2 regions of the Paenibacillus sp. genome follow, and region 2 is predicted to be linked to the other one. Evidence: riboswitches for the same ligand, from Rfam matches in the RefSeq annotation. Region 2 holds a riboswitch; the other holds the start of a gene.
What was found. A riboswitch is a leader RNA that binds a small molecule or an ion and turns the genes downstream of it on or off. The one in region 2 is predicted to bind cyclic di-AMP.
Positions count from the first base shown of each region.

Region 1 (6,814 bases), on a different contig from region 2:
CTTATCCGAAGGAGATCGTCGTGTCGCTCGTCTCCAGCCAGCTTGACGCGGACCGAATGGATTATTTGCTCCGCGACGCGTACTGCACGGGCGTCAACTACGGCATGTTCGACCTCGAGCGCATTTTGCGCGTGCTCCGGCCGTACCGGGAGCAAATCGTCGTGAAAGAAAGCGGCATGCACGCGGTAGAGGATTACTTGATGTCCCGTTACCAGATGTACTGGCAGGTGTATTTCCATCCCGTCACGCGCAGTTCGGAAATCGTCCTCCGCAATATCTTCACGCGAGCGAAACAATTATATGAAGAAGGGCGTTCGTTCCGCTTTCTTCCGGATCCGCTGCGAAGGCTGTTCGAAGGCGCGCTGGACACGGAGCATTATTTGATGCTCGACGAGGCGCTCGCCCAGACGGCGTTCGCGATGTGGATGAACGAACCGGATCCCGTGCTGTCCGACTTGTGCCGCCGATTCTTGCAGCGCAAGCTGTTCAAATACGCGACGCCCGCGGAGCTGAACGACGAGCTGCTCGACCGGCTGCGGGAGTCCATCCGGCGGGAAGGCTATGACCCGGCGTATTACCTCCAAGTCGATTTCCCGAAAGATTTGTCGTACGATGTATATCGTTCGGGAAGCTCGACGCACCGAAAACCGATTTATTTGTTGAAACGCGACGGTTCGCTTGTCGAAATCAGCGAGGTGTCCGACATCGTCCGCTCGATCAGCGGCACGCAGTCGGGGAAGCATCACATTTATATGCCGGAGCCGATGCTGACGCCCGGCAGCCCGTTCATTACGGCGGAAACTGAAGCATGGCTGAAAGGAGAATGACAACCGCATGATTACGGATACGCATACACATTTGGACCACCCAAGCTTCGAGGGAGAGCGAGACGACATCGTTCGACGCGCGAACGAAGCCGGCGTGACGCGCATCATTAATATCGGCTGCAACCGGGAGACGATTCCGACGACGCTGGCGCTCGCGGAAACGTACGACTGCGTCGAGGCGGTCGTCGGCTGGCACCCGCAGGACGCGTACGATTTCAAACCCGAAGATTTGGATTACATCGAGCATCTGGCGAGAACGCACCCGAAAGTCGTCGCTCTCGGCGAAATGGGCCTCGATTATTATTGGGACACGACGCCGAAGGACGTGCAGCATCGCGCGTTCCGCGAACAAATCCGGCTCGCGCGGAAGCTCGGCATGCCGATCGTCATCCATAATCGGGACGCGCATGCCGATGTCGTTGCCATATTGCGCGAGGAGAAAGCATATGATGTAGGGGGCGTCATGCACTGTTTTTCGGGAAGCTGGGAAACGGCGCAGCTTTGTTTGGACATGAATTTTTATCTTTCCTTCGGCGGACCGGTCACGTTCAAGAACGCGAAACAGCCGAAGGAAGTGCTGGCAAGGACTCCCATTGAAAGGCTGTTAGTGGAAACCGATGCCCCATATCTGACGCCTCATCCGTACCGAGGGAAACGGAACGAAACCGGGTACGTGCGTTTGGTGGCGGAGACGGCGGCGGAGATCAAAGGCATGACGTTGGAGCAATTCGCCGCCCAAACGACCGCGAATGCGGCTAATGTATTTCGTCCCAAACAAGAAAGGGGGAGAGAAGCGGATAAATAGGTTAAATTGGCGCGTTCGGGGTGGCTTCCATTGCTGAAACGGACACTTTTGTCCGTTTTTCGGCGGAATCCATCGATTTCGGAGGTTTACGTGCACTTTACAATCAAGGCTTGCTCCCTTTATGATACTTAACAGACACCGAATGCAAAAAGATTTGCAACATATTTCCAGTATCGCTGAGTTTCCCGACGGGCTTCGCCAGAAGCGCGTCGCCAGGGGAAACGGGGGAACCGCATCGGATGCTTCCGCAAGGGGCATCTAGGGGTGAATTTTCGATCCGGGCGCCATGCCCGAGCTCGAGATAGGGCCACTCTCCGGTCCGAATCCGACAGCTAACCTCGTAAGCGTTACGAGAGAGGCAATCGTCCGTGCTTGCATCAAGCACTCTTTTCGACCATCGAAAAGCCGGGTACGAGTCCTCTTCGTCCGGCTTTTTATTTTTCGGCGGAGCGATTGCCTCACACTAAAATATTAGTCGCGTCGACCTTTGCACCTGAGATGACAACTCACGTACAAGGCGGGACTATGTAAGGAGGACTGTGTAATGGGAGCACTTCCTGTAAAGGAGACCCATGAGGAAAGTCTGTCCGGCATGTCTTACGCATGGCGATGGGCTCGCGCTCATAAGAAGGCTTTCGTGTCAATCGTCGCAGGCATTCTTGCGACGGGATTTCTTTTCTCGGCGATGGTGTACGGCACGCAGATGAAGCGTGTATCCATTATTGCCGACGGTCAGACGATCGAAGTCGTGACGACGGCGGAGAGCGTGGCAGAAGTGTTAAGGGAGCAAGGCATCGAAGTCGGGGAGCACGACGAATTGTCGCTGCCGCCCGAGGCGGATTTGAAGAACGGCGCCGCGGTGGAAATCGAGCGTGCGTTCGCAGTGAACGTTGCAGTAGACGGCAAATCCGTCGACATATACACGACCCCTTCGCGAGTAGGGGACGTGTTGAAGGAAGCCGGCATCGAGCTCGGTCCGCTCGATAAGGTCGAGCCGGCGTTGACGGAGCATCTGACCGCGGAAGCAACCGTCCAAATCGTCCGCGTTCAGCGGGTCGTCGAGGAGACGGAGCATAAGCTTCCGTTCGACACGGTGAAGAAAGAAGACAAGACGCTCCCCAAGGGCAAGGAGAAAGTTGTCCAACAGGGCCAGGAGGGCGTGCTTGTTAAAAAGATCGAGAAAATATATGAAGACGGCGTCCTCGTTTCCGAGCAGGTGTTGGAGAAGACGGTCGAGCAAGAAAGCCTTGCGAAGGTCGTAGCCGTCGGAACGAAGGTCGAGCCTAAGCCGGTCGCGAACGCGATCGCGGTGCTGTCGGCCGAAACCCAACAGGTTTCGCTGAACGGCATGACATTCGGTGTCAAGGGCGTTCTGAAGAACGTCACGTTAACGGCGTATTCGGCCGGTCCCGCGTCGACTGGGAAACAGAAGGGCGACAAAGGATACGGCATTACCGCCTCCGGCACGACCGTCACGGAAGGCCGGACGATCGCGGTCGATACGAGCGTCATCCCGATGGGATGGTGGGTATATATCGACGGCATCGGTTTCCGCCGGGCAGAGGATCGCGGCAGCGCAATCAAAGGCAAGAAGATTGACGTGTACTTTGATAGCGAGTCGCACGCCCGCAAATTCGGTACGAAATCAGGTTATACGGTATATGTCATCGGACCGAAGAAGCCGATTTAAACTCGGACGCATTCGGCTCGCCGATGCGCGAAAGGGTCGCTTATCAGAAGCGGCCCTTTTGTCTTTGGGCCGAACGGGGTACAATACAGGGGACAAGATGCGAGGAGCGCGGAACATGATCAAGGAAGTCATCGTGGTCGAAGGCAAACACGATACGACGGCCGTGAAGCGGGCGGTCGACGCGGATACGATCGAGACGGGCGGCTCGGCCGTCGGCAAGGACGTATTGGCGCGGATCGAGCTGGCCCAGCGGAAACGGGGCGTCATTATTTTAACGGATCCGGACCATGCGGGAGAGCGCATTCGTTCGATCGTCTCGAGCAAGGTGCCGGGCTGCAAGCACGCTTTCCTCGCGCAGGAGGAAGCGATGCTGAACGACGATATCGGCATCGAGAACGCGAAGCCGGAGGCCATACGCGAGGCGCTCGCCGCGGTGCGGACGGAGGCGGAAGCCGTCGGCACCGACTTCGGCTGGCCCGATTTGTACGCCGCCGGTTTGGCGGGCACGGAGGGGGCCGCGCGCCGCCGTCTGCTCGTCGGACGGAGGCTGCGCATCGGGTACGCGAACGCGAAGACGTTCCTTAAGCGATGCGCCATGTTCGGCATTTCGCGGGCCGAGGTGGCGGCCGCGCTGGCCGCTTGCACGGCGGCCGCGGGCGCCGGCGGCGATTCCGAGGACGAAAGGAAGGGGCTCGGCTCATGACGGAGCGGACGGAGTTGACCGGACGGACGGACGCCGTCGAACGGTCGGATAAAGAAGGCATCGGCTCGCCGCGCAAGACGAAAGAGCTGCTGCAGAAATACGGGTTTTCCTTCAAGAAAAGCTTGGGGCAAAATTTCCTCATCGACGGCAACATTTTGCGGAACATCGCGGCTGCGGCACGGCTCGGCCCGAAGAAGGGCGTGCTGGAAATCGGTCCGGGCATCGGCGCCTTGACCGAGCGGCTCGCGCAGCAAAGCGGGCGCGTCGTCGCCATCGAAATCGACCAGCGCTTGCTGCCGATGCTGCAGGACTCTCTAGCCGGCTACGATAACGTGACGGTCGTCCACGGGGACGTGCTGAAGGTCGATTTGGCGGCGCTGTTCCGCGACCAATTCGAAGGCATGGAATCGGTCTCCGTCGTGGCGAACTTGCCGTATTACATCACGACGCCGATCGTCATGAAGCTGCTCGAGGAGCGGCTGCCGCTCGAATCGATCGTCGTCATGGTGCAGAAGGAGGTCGCAGACCGGTTCGCGGCGGCGCCGGGCACGAAGGATTATGGCAGCCTGTCGGTCGCGGTGCAGTATTACGCCGTGCCCGAAGTCGTCATGAAGGTACCGCATTCGGTCTTCATCCCGCAGCCGAACGTCGATTCGGCGGTCGCGAAGCTGACGATGCGGGACAAGCCCGCCGCCGACGTTGTCGACGAGAAGCTATTCTTCGACGTCGTGCAGGCGGCGTTCGCCCAGCGGCGGAAGACGCTGCTCAACAATCTGCAGCAGCGGTTTTTCGCGGACGCCGGCGGTAAGGACGACTGCCGCGCCTTCTTAGAGTCGTGCGGCATCGCGCCGGAGCGGCGCGGGGAGACGTTGTCGCTCGCCGAGTTCGCGACGATCGCCAATCGGCTCGCGGATCGACGAACTGCGGAATAACGGCGCCGAACCGGTGCGAAACGCACCAAATGCCTACGCTGGCCATAGGATAGCGTAGGAGGGATGAACATGAAGATTGGCGACTATGTCGTCCGCAAATCGTACGGGAAAGACGTCTTGTTTCGGATTCAAGAAATCACGGGCCGGCAAGCCGTCTTGAAAGGCGTGCTGTATCGGCTCTTGGCGGACGCGCCGCTCGACGATTTGGAGGAGGCGAAAGAACCCGAGGAGGAAGAATTTCGGGGAGGATCCCTCTTTCCGCGTAACCGGCTGAATTTGCCCGGCGTCAAGCCCGCCGCAGAGCCGTACTTCGACGTGCCCGGCACCGTCCTGCACCTCGACGGAGACCGCACGTATTTGAAGAAGAGCATCGCCGTATACAACGAGCTTCAAATTCCCGCGGAAGGATATCATCTTCGCGAAGAGGAGATGGCCGACGCGCTGACGAAGCTGCTCCCGCGCGTACAGCCGGACATCGTCGTCATCACGGGCCATGACGCGATTCTGAAGCATCGGTTCGACGGCGACAAGCACAACATCCGCAATTATAAAAATTCGATGCACTTCGTTCAGGCGGTGCGCGTCGCGCGCGCGTACGAGCGGAACCGCGACATGATGACGATCGTCGCCGGCGCCTGCCAATCGCACTTCGAAGCGCTGCTCCAAGCGGGAGCGAATTTCGCGAGCTCTCCGGCGCGCATCTTGATCCATGCGCTCGATCCGGTGTATATCGCCGCGAAATCGGCGTTCACGCCCGTCCGCGAAACGGTAAACATTTACGATATGATTACGCACACGGTCAGCGGCCTCAAGGGGATGGGCGGCATCGAGACGCGAGGCAACTTCCGGATGGGTTTGCCCCGAATCGGCTCGGAATCGTAAAAAAATTTCGCATATCCGTTGACAATTCGTAAATACCGCTGATATAATATTCCGTCCATTTGACAAGGACCACCTCTTTGGGGTATAATACCTAAGGAAAGAGGTGGTAGTTGACAATGGCCAAGAATGCGCTGTTGGAAATCAAGAAGAGCCTTGAGGCTCACGTCGGCCAGCAAATCACGCTTCGCGCGAACGGCGGTCGTCGGAAAACGATCGAACGCACCGGTGTTTTGGAGGAAACCTACCCTTCCGTGTTCATTGTCAAACTGGACCAAGAACAGAACGCTTTCAAACGTGTCTCTTATAGTTACGCCGACATTTTAACGGAAACCGTCGAGGTGACCGTGCGCGGCGATAACGATGGACAAGTTCGCATCACCTACATCCAAGCATAGCCGCCAAAGTTGGTTTCTTTTTTGAAAACGGCAAGGCCCGGACATCCCGGACCTTGCCGTTTTTTCGCTTCCCGGCCAGCCGTTCCCGCCCCCCGCGCCGCATGTCCGGTCGAACGCCGACGCATACTAGCGGTAAGACAATTCGGAAGCGATCCATTCCGACACGAGGGAGGCGGTGAACCGATGGCACGGAGAAGAAGAGGCGTCATGTCCGAAGAGCTGAAATACGAGCTGGCGAAAGACTTAGGCTTCTACGATACGGTGCAGAAGGAAGGCTGGGGCGGCATTCGCGCGAAGGACGCCGGCAACATGGTCAAGCGGGCGCTCCAAATCGCCGAGAAGACGCTTGCGGAGCAGGCTCGGCAGGGCGGCGGGACGGCGGTCGCGACTCGTCCTGCGGCGCAGCCGACGGCGTTCGCTTCGACGGCGAACGCGCGGCCGACGGGGCCGATGCCGGCGTCGTCTCCAGCGCAGCCGATGCCCGCGTACGCGCAAAGCGCCGCGGCGACGGGCTCGCCGGCGGCGGGGCGCTATCGCTCGTAAGGCGACGAATTCAAACCTACGGAAGGAGCGGCGGGGC
Region 1 covers NZ_DASQNA010000039.1:303,672-310,485, forward strand. The annotation lists gene VE009_RS21880 (HD domain-containing protein) at 1-827, shown strand, start outside; gene VE009_RS21885 (TatD family hydrolase) at 835-1,632, shown strand; cyclic di-AMP (ydaO/yuaA leader) riboswitch at 1,797-1,995, shown strand; gene VE009_RS21890 (ubiquitin-like domain-containing protein) at 2,270-3,322, shown strand; gene rnmV (ribonuclease M5) at 3,438-4,025, shown strand; gene rsmA (16S rRNA (adenine(1518)-N(6)/adenine(1519)-N(6))-dimethyltransferase RsmA) at 4,022-4,957, shown strand; gene VE009_RS21905 (sporulation peptidase YabG) at 5,027-5,839, shown strand; gene veg (biofilm formation stimulator Veg) at 5,956-6,234, shown strand; partial or broken gene VE009_RS21915 (small, acid-soluble spore protein, alpha/beta type) at 6,418-6,591, shown strand.
Region 1: it holds a riboswitch for cyclic di-AMP, as region 2 does, so the genes downstream of both, VE009_RS21890 (ubiquitin-like domain-containing protein) here and VE009_RS00150 (C40 family peptidase) in region 2, are expected to answer to the same signal.

Region 2 (6,814 bases):
AAGGGCGCATCGTGCTGCTCGATTCGCGGGAGGAAGCGCGGTACCGCGGGCTTGCCGAGCCGATCGACAAGGCGGCCGGGCATATCCCGGGCGCGCGCCATTCGTTCTGGAAGGCGAACCTCGACGCGGAAGGCCGGTTCCGTCCGGTGAAGGAGCAGATGAAGCGGTTCGAGCCGCTGCAGGGCGCGGAAGAAGTGATCGTGTACTGCGGCTCCGGCGTCACCGCGTGCCCGAACGTGCTCGCGCTGCGCGAGGTCGGCTTCACGAACGTGAAGCTGTACGCGGGCAGCTGGAGCGACTGGATCAGCGACCCGACGCGCCCGATCGCGACGGGGGACAATAAATAGTTATTACTCCGACAACTCCAGCGTGATCGGGCAGTGGTCGCTGCCCATGACGCTGGATTCGATGCCGGCGTCGACGAGCCGGTCGGTCAGCCGCCGCGAAATCAAGAAGTAGTCGATGCGCCAGCCGATGTTGCGCTCCCGCACCTTCGGCATGAACGACCACCACGTGTACATGTCTCCCCGGTCGGGATGCAGATGGCGGAACGTGTCCACGAAGCCCGCGTCGAGCAGTCGCGTCATTTTCTCGCGCTCTTCGTCCGTGAAGCCGGAATTGCCGCGATTCGATTTGGCGTTCTTGATGTCGATCTCCTGGTGGGCGACGTTGAGATCGCCGCAGACGACGACGGGCTTGCGCGCGTCGAGCTCTGTCAAGTAGCCGCGGAACCGCTCCTCCCATTCGAGGCGGAAGTCCAGTCGGGACAAGTCGCGCCGCGCATTGGGCGTATACACGTTCACGAGATAAAAATCGTCGTACTCCAGCGTCAGGACGCGGCCCTCCGGCTCGGCATCCTCCTCCAATCCGTACCGCACCGACAGCGGCTCCCGTTTCGTAAACACCGCCGTGCCGGAATAGCCTTTCTTCTCCGCATAGTTCCAGTACGCGAAATACCCTTCGAACGGCGCTGGGTCGATCTGCCCTTCCTGCAGCTTCGTTTCCTGAATGCAGAACATGTCCGCATCCATGGCCTTGAAAAAGTCGGCGAAACCTTTATTCATGCAGGCCCGCAGGCCGTTGACGTTCCATGAGACCAGCTTCATCGGCAGTACTTCCTCCCAAGTCTAGTAAAAGCATTCTTCCTATTATATACGATAACGGCTAAGAAGGCTGCCGCGGCCGTTAGCACGGCGGCGGCAGCCTTCTTGGCGGCGGGAACCTTCAGCGGGGTCACATTCCCGCCATTTCCCTCAATTTCCGATGGTCGGGCAAATAAATGCGCTTCTTTTCGACCGCGATCAAGCCTTCCTCGGACAGCTCCTGCAGCACCTTCGTCGCCGATTCCCGCGCCGTGCCGGCGAAGCTGGCCAGCTGCTGATGCGTCATGCGAATGTCCACCAGCAAGCCGGCGCCCTGCTTCACGCCCCGTTCCTCCGCGAGCCGCAGAATGGTGCGAATGATGCGCTGCCGCACGTCCAAGAACGTCAAATTATAGATTTGATCGTTCGCGTTGCGGAGCCGCTGCGCCGTCACCTCGAGCAGCTTGATGCATACGCGCGGGTGCTTCTCCATGAAATCGTAAAACACGGACCGCTTCATCGAAAAAACCAAACAAGACTCCAACGTTTCCGCGGTGGCGGAGCGGTTAAGAGCCGGCTGGATGAGCGCCATTTCGCCGAAAAAATCGCCCGGGCCGAACAGCGCTAATATAATTTCCTTGTCATCGTCGAAGCGGTAAATTTTCACGACGCCGGATTTGAGGATGAACAGCTCGTCGCCCGGGTCGCCTTCCATGAAGAGCAGCTTGCCGCGAGGCCATTTGGTTTCCTGGAACAGCGGACCGATCGCGAGAAGCTCCTCATCCGACAAGTCCTGAAACAGAGGGACGTTGCGAAGCAATCCGACAATTGCATTCATAGGCAGTGGACAGCCTTTCCGCAGCGAGAATGTTCGTCAGCAAGCGAAGGAAGGAGTGTCGCCTACGGATCGGATCATGATGTTCAAATGTTTCGTGAGCTGTAATTCGTAGGGGGTCTTCAGCTCTTCACCGGCTGGGTTGGTCAAGACGCGAACGGTCGGCCGCTGCAAGCACGACGCGTCGATACGGGAGACAACTCCTTGTTCACCGGTGTTCAATGTGACGGCCGTCCCCGGAGGGAAAATAGCCACCTTGTTGCGGAATTGCTCTACTCTACAACGATCATACGCTCTTTCCACGTTGGCGTAAAGATAATCTAGCGCTTCGTGAGGCAGCATCGCGTTGCGGTAGCTTCTGGGGCTGATTAAAGCGTCGTAAGCGTCGATCATGCCGATCAGTTTCGCATACGGGTGGATGTCGTTTCCTTTCAAACCGTAAGGGTATCCGAGTCCGTCCATGCGTTCATGGTGCTGGAGCGCGCATTGAGCGGCGACGAGCGACACGCTGCCGTCGTCCTTCAGCAGCTTGTAGCCCAGCTCGGTATGTCTGCGGATTTCTTTCATCTCTTCTTCGGTCAGCTTCGCGCGCTTCGTCAGCAGCGATTTCGGGAGCAGCAGCTTGCCGACGTCGTGAAACAGCGCGGCGGCGCACATCGTACGCAGTTCGTCCGCGCTCGCGCCTTCGCCGAGCGCCAGCTTGCTGGCGAACACGGCGACGTTCAACGCGTTGTTGCAAAAATGGTGCCCGACGCTGTCGACGGTCGACGCCGTGTCCCGAATATGCACGATCGGCACATGCCGGCTGTACATAATGTCGTCGACGATCAGGCGGACGCTGTCGTGGACGAGCCGGGAGAAGGTCACGGTGCGTCCGCCGCCGGCCGGGCCGCCCGCTTGGATATAATCCATGCATTGCATAAGCGAATAGTGGACGGCGCGCCGCGTTTCCTCGCGGAGCGTCTCTTCGATCACGATGTCTTCGGTGCGGGGGTCGTCGATGTACAGCTGGTGGACGCCCATATTCCGCAGCCGGTTGATAATGCCTTGCGTCAATTCGTATCCATAACCGAGCAGCACTTGGCCTTCGTCCGACAGGATCGCTCTGCCGAGTTTCATGCCCGGTGCGCATGAATCGATGGTCACTAATCTCATTACACTCACACACCTTCAAAAAACTTCATTTTTCGCGGGACTGCACACCGCCGTTTCCGTATTATGCCACAGAGGTCCTACGGATTCTGTGAGTCAGGTAACAAAAACAGGAATTTGCGTGCACATTGGGAAAAGAGTTGGGAGCATCGGCACTTGTTTGTCGCGTAGAACCATGTAAAACGGAGTCGAGGCAAGGGTCTTGCGAGAGGGGGGGCAGGGGATATCGGGTCGTTGGGCTTGGGACGATGGGCGCAGAACGGAAAAATCCCCCGGCGCCGCGAAAGCGCGGCCGGGGGATTCGGCGTGCGAATTACAAACCGTGTTCGGCGGCAAGCTCGGAGGCTTCCGTCGTACGGGCGACGTCGGCCGCGTCCGCTGCCGGGGCAGCCGGGACTGCCGAAACTTCGACCGCCGGCGCCTCGACCGCGATTTTTTCGTACTTCGTTTGGTCGAGGATCCGACGCGCCGTCACGTAACGCGTGGAATAGTAGCTGTCGTTCATATCGCCGATCGCCACGCCGCGGGAACTGGACGCATGGGCGAATTTCCCGTTGCCCAAGTAAATGCCCGCATGGGAGATCGTCTTGCCGTTCGTGTTGAAGAACACGAGGTCGCCTGGGCGGAGCTCGTCCTTCGCCACCTTCGTGCCGATCGCCGCCTGATCGACGGAACGCCGCGGCAGGTCGATGCCGAATTTCGCGAAGACGTAGCTGGTAAAGCCGGAGCAGTCGAAGCCGCTCGTCGTCGAGCCGCCGTACTTGTAATCGATGCCGATGAGCGGATCGATCGCCGCCCGCAGGTCCGTCGTTGCCGAAGCGGAACCGGCGAACGCGCCGAACGCGATGGACATCGCCAGCAGGAAAGATGCTGCCTTCTTCAATTGTATACCCCTTCCGATGCCGACGAGGTTAGCTTAAGGGTTCGGTTGAAGGTTCCCTATGATCCCTGATTGCGAGATCAATTCACCCAACATGGTTCCCCCGTATTTCCGAAGCGAGGCGAGACGCGCCGGAAATTTTGGCAGTGATATTTTCGACCTAATTCGTATTCGACAGCGTTCGTCGAAATCCTCCTATTCTAGCAAAATATTCAGGTGATCAATTGAAGTTCCGATAGAATCGCAAAACGGGCGATGGCATCGGCATAGATTCATAGAAAATGACGGGTGAACATCTGGGGCGGGAGAGAGGGGAGCGCGCAAAGGCGGCCCGATTCGAAGTCGAATCGACGGATCCGGGGGAAACGATGTCGATCTACGGTCTACGGGGATTTGTTCGGATGGACGTACGATGAGGCGGTGGAAGGCTGCCGGTCGAAATGGAGGGGCTGACGTCGGGGCTATCAGAGCTCGGTGCTGCAGAAAGCATGACGGGGCGGCCGCGAAGGAGGCCGCCCCTATTATTTCATACAGGCTTGCGGTCGGACCAGTAGTGGAACTGCGCCTGGATGCCCCACAGCTTCAGCAGCGCGCGCACGAACGGGAACGATTGATGCAGGAGGACCGCGAAGAATCCGGCCCACCACAAGGAGAGCGCCGCGGCCGCCAACCCGATGGCGAAGGTGATCGCGTACACGATCAGCGCGAGGGCGACGATCGGCACCGCGCGCCGGACGAACACGGCGAGTCCCGGCAGGGCGCCGCGGCCGCCGACGATGCCGAAGCCGACGTAGAGCGCGGCGAGGTCGAGCGCGCCTTGGTACGCGATCCAGCCGGCGGCGTACGGGAGCAGGGCGGAGGCGATGGACGTCCAATCGCCGGCCGCCGCGGCGGCGTCGAACGCGCGCGGCGCGACCCACAGCAGCGGGGCGAGCGTGAGCAGCGACTGGGCGCCGTACAGCAGCAGGAACGGCTTCGCGTGCGACTTCACGCCTTGCGCGAACGCTTTGCGCCGGCCGCCTCGGCCGTTCTCCAGTACGTTGAGAATGCCGGCGTTGAGGAGGGGCGTGAGCAGCATCCGGACGATCAGGATCGTCCCCAGCGTCCAGGCGTACGGCGCGATCAAATCGGTTTTGACGAGCTGGAATTCCGCCTCCAGCCAAAACAGTCGGCCGGCGGACGCCGGCAGCTCCCCGCCGGGATAACGGTGAAGGAGCGGGACGACGACCGACTTGACGTACTTGAAGATCGCGAAGCCCCAAGCGTATTGATATAGGAATAAGAGCATGATCAGGAACCAATTGCGGCGGGCGGCGGTCCAGCCCGATTTGGCGTACTGCCACATGCGGCGCGCCTCCTTTCGATAATGGTTTCGACTACCACGCCAGCGTGCCGAGGAGCGCTTCGATCAGCTTGGAGACGCCCATCGTCCACCGCGTTTCGAGCTTGTCGTCGACGTCGGTTTTCATGAAATTGTTGTACCGCTTATGCTCGAGCACGACTCCCCAATCCGGGTCGACGACGACGTGGCGCAGCTTCGCGCCGTGCGGCGGCAGGGTGAACACGATCCGGTCCTCTTCGCCGTTCCATTCCTGCACGATCGATTGGCCGTCTTCGTAGGCGAATCGCACCGAGACGGGGCCGTCCTTGCCGCTGCGCCCGGCCACGGTGACCCGGTACGCGTACTGATTCGGCTCCGACGGGACGCGCTCGATGCGCTCCACCGCGTAATCGACCATTTGGTCGCCGTACACGAATTGGTCGAAGAACGGCGCCCAGCTCCGCTTCGTGACGTCTTCCACCGTCTTCTGGAAATCGCCGGTCGACGGATGGCGGAACTTGTAGCGGTCGAAGTACGTGCGCAGCACGCGCTTCATTTGCGCTTCCCCGATTTCTTTCTCCATCGCCAGCAGCACGAGCTTCCCCCGGATATACACATTGTCCGCATAATGATCGTGGTTGTTGAAGTTCCACGAGAAGCGGGTGAGGGAGGCGGGGTTCGTCATATAACTTGCTTCGAGGGTCGTGTTCGGCGTCAGCCCGTATTCCGCTTCCATGAGCTTATCTTCGGCGTACGACGTGAAGCCTTCGTCCAGCCACGCTTCCTCGAACTCGTTGCTGGCGACGATGCCGTACCAATACTGGTGGCCGATCTCGTGCACGACGACGCGCTCCAGCTCGTAGCCGAGGTCGGCGTCGTCCGCGGCCCACGCCGTGATGAGCGTCGGATACTCCATGCCGCCGGCGCCGCCGGCGCCCGCGGGAGGCACGACGACGGATAGCGTGCTGTACGGATACGGCCCGTACCATGCGCTGTAATGCTCCAACGCTTTCTTCGCCGCGTACATATAGCGCTCTTTCAACTCTAGATGCTTCGGGTCGAGGTACAGCTTGATTTTGACGCCCGGCACGTTCGGCGCCGAGAACGGCTCTTCCGCGTACACGAAGTTCGGCGACGCGGCCCAAGCGAAGTCGTGCACGTCGTCGGCGTAGAAATGGTACGTTTTCGTGCCGGACGCTTTGTCCGCGACGGCGGGCTTCGGCGGGAAGCCGGTGGCCGCCACGACGTAGTCGGCCGGCACTTTGATTTTGACGTTATAGATGCCGAAATCGGAGTAAAACTCGGAATTGCCGTGATACTGATGAATGTTCCAGCCTTCGGCCGTGCGGCCGCGGGTGCCGGCGGGCTCGTATACCGCGAGCTTCGGGAACCACTGCCCGGCCATGACGAATTCGCCCTTGTACCCCATGCGGGCGAACACTTCGGGAAGTTTCACCGCGAAGGACATCCTCAGCGTGACCGTTTCGTTCGGCGCGACCGGTTTCGGCAGGCGGAGCTTCATCACCGTCCGGTCCGCTTTGTTG
Region 2 covers NZ_DASQNA010000002.1:27,988-34,801, reverse strand. The annotation lists gene VE009_RS00170 (sulfurtransferase) at 1-347, shown strand, start outside; gene VE009_RS00165 (exodeoxyribonuclease III) at 351-1,106, opposite strand; gene VE009_RS00160 (Crp/Fnr family transcriptional regulator) at 1,234-1,920, opposite strand; gene VE009_RS00155 (HD-GYP domain-containing protein) at 1,957-3,072, opposite strand; gene VE009_RS00150 (C40 family peptidase) at 3,383-3,952, opposite strand; cyclic di-AMP (ydaO/yuaA leader) riboswitch at 3,955-4,105, opposite strand; gene VE009_RS00145 (hypothetical protein) at 4,476-5,294, opposite strand; gene VE009_RS00140 (M1 family metallopeptidase) at 5,326-6,814, opposite strand, start outside.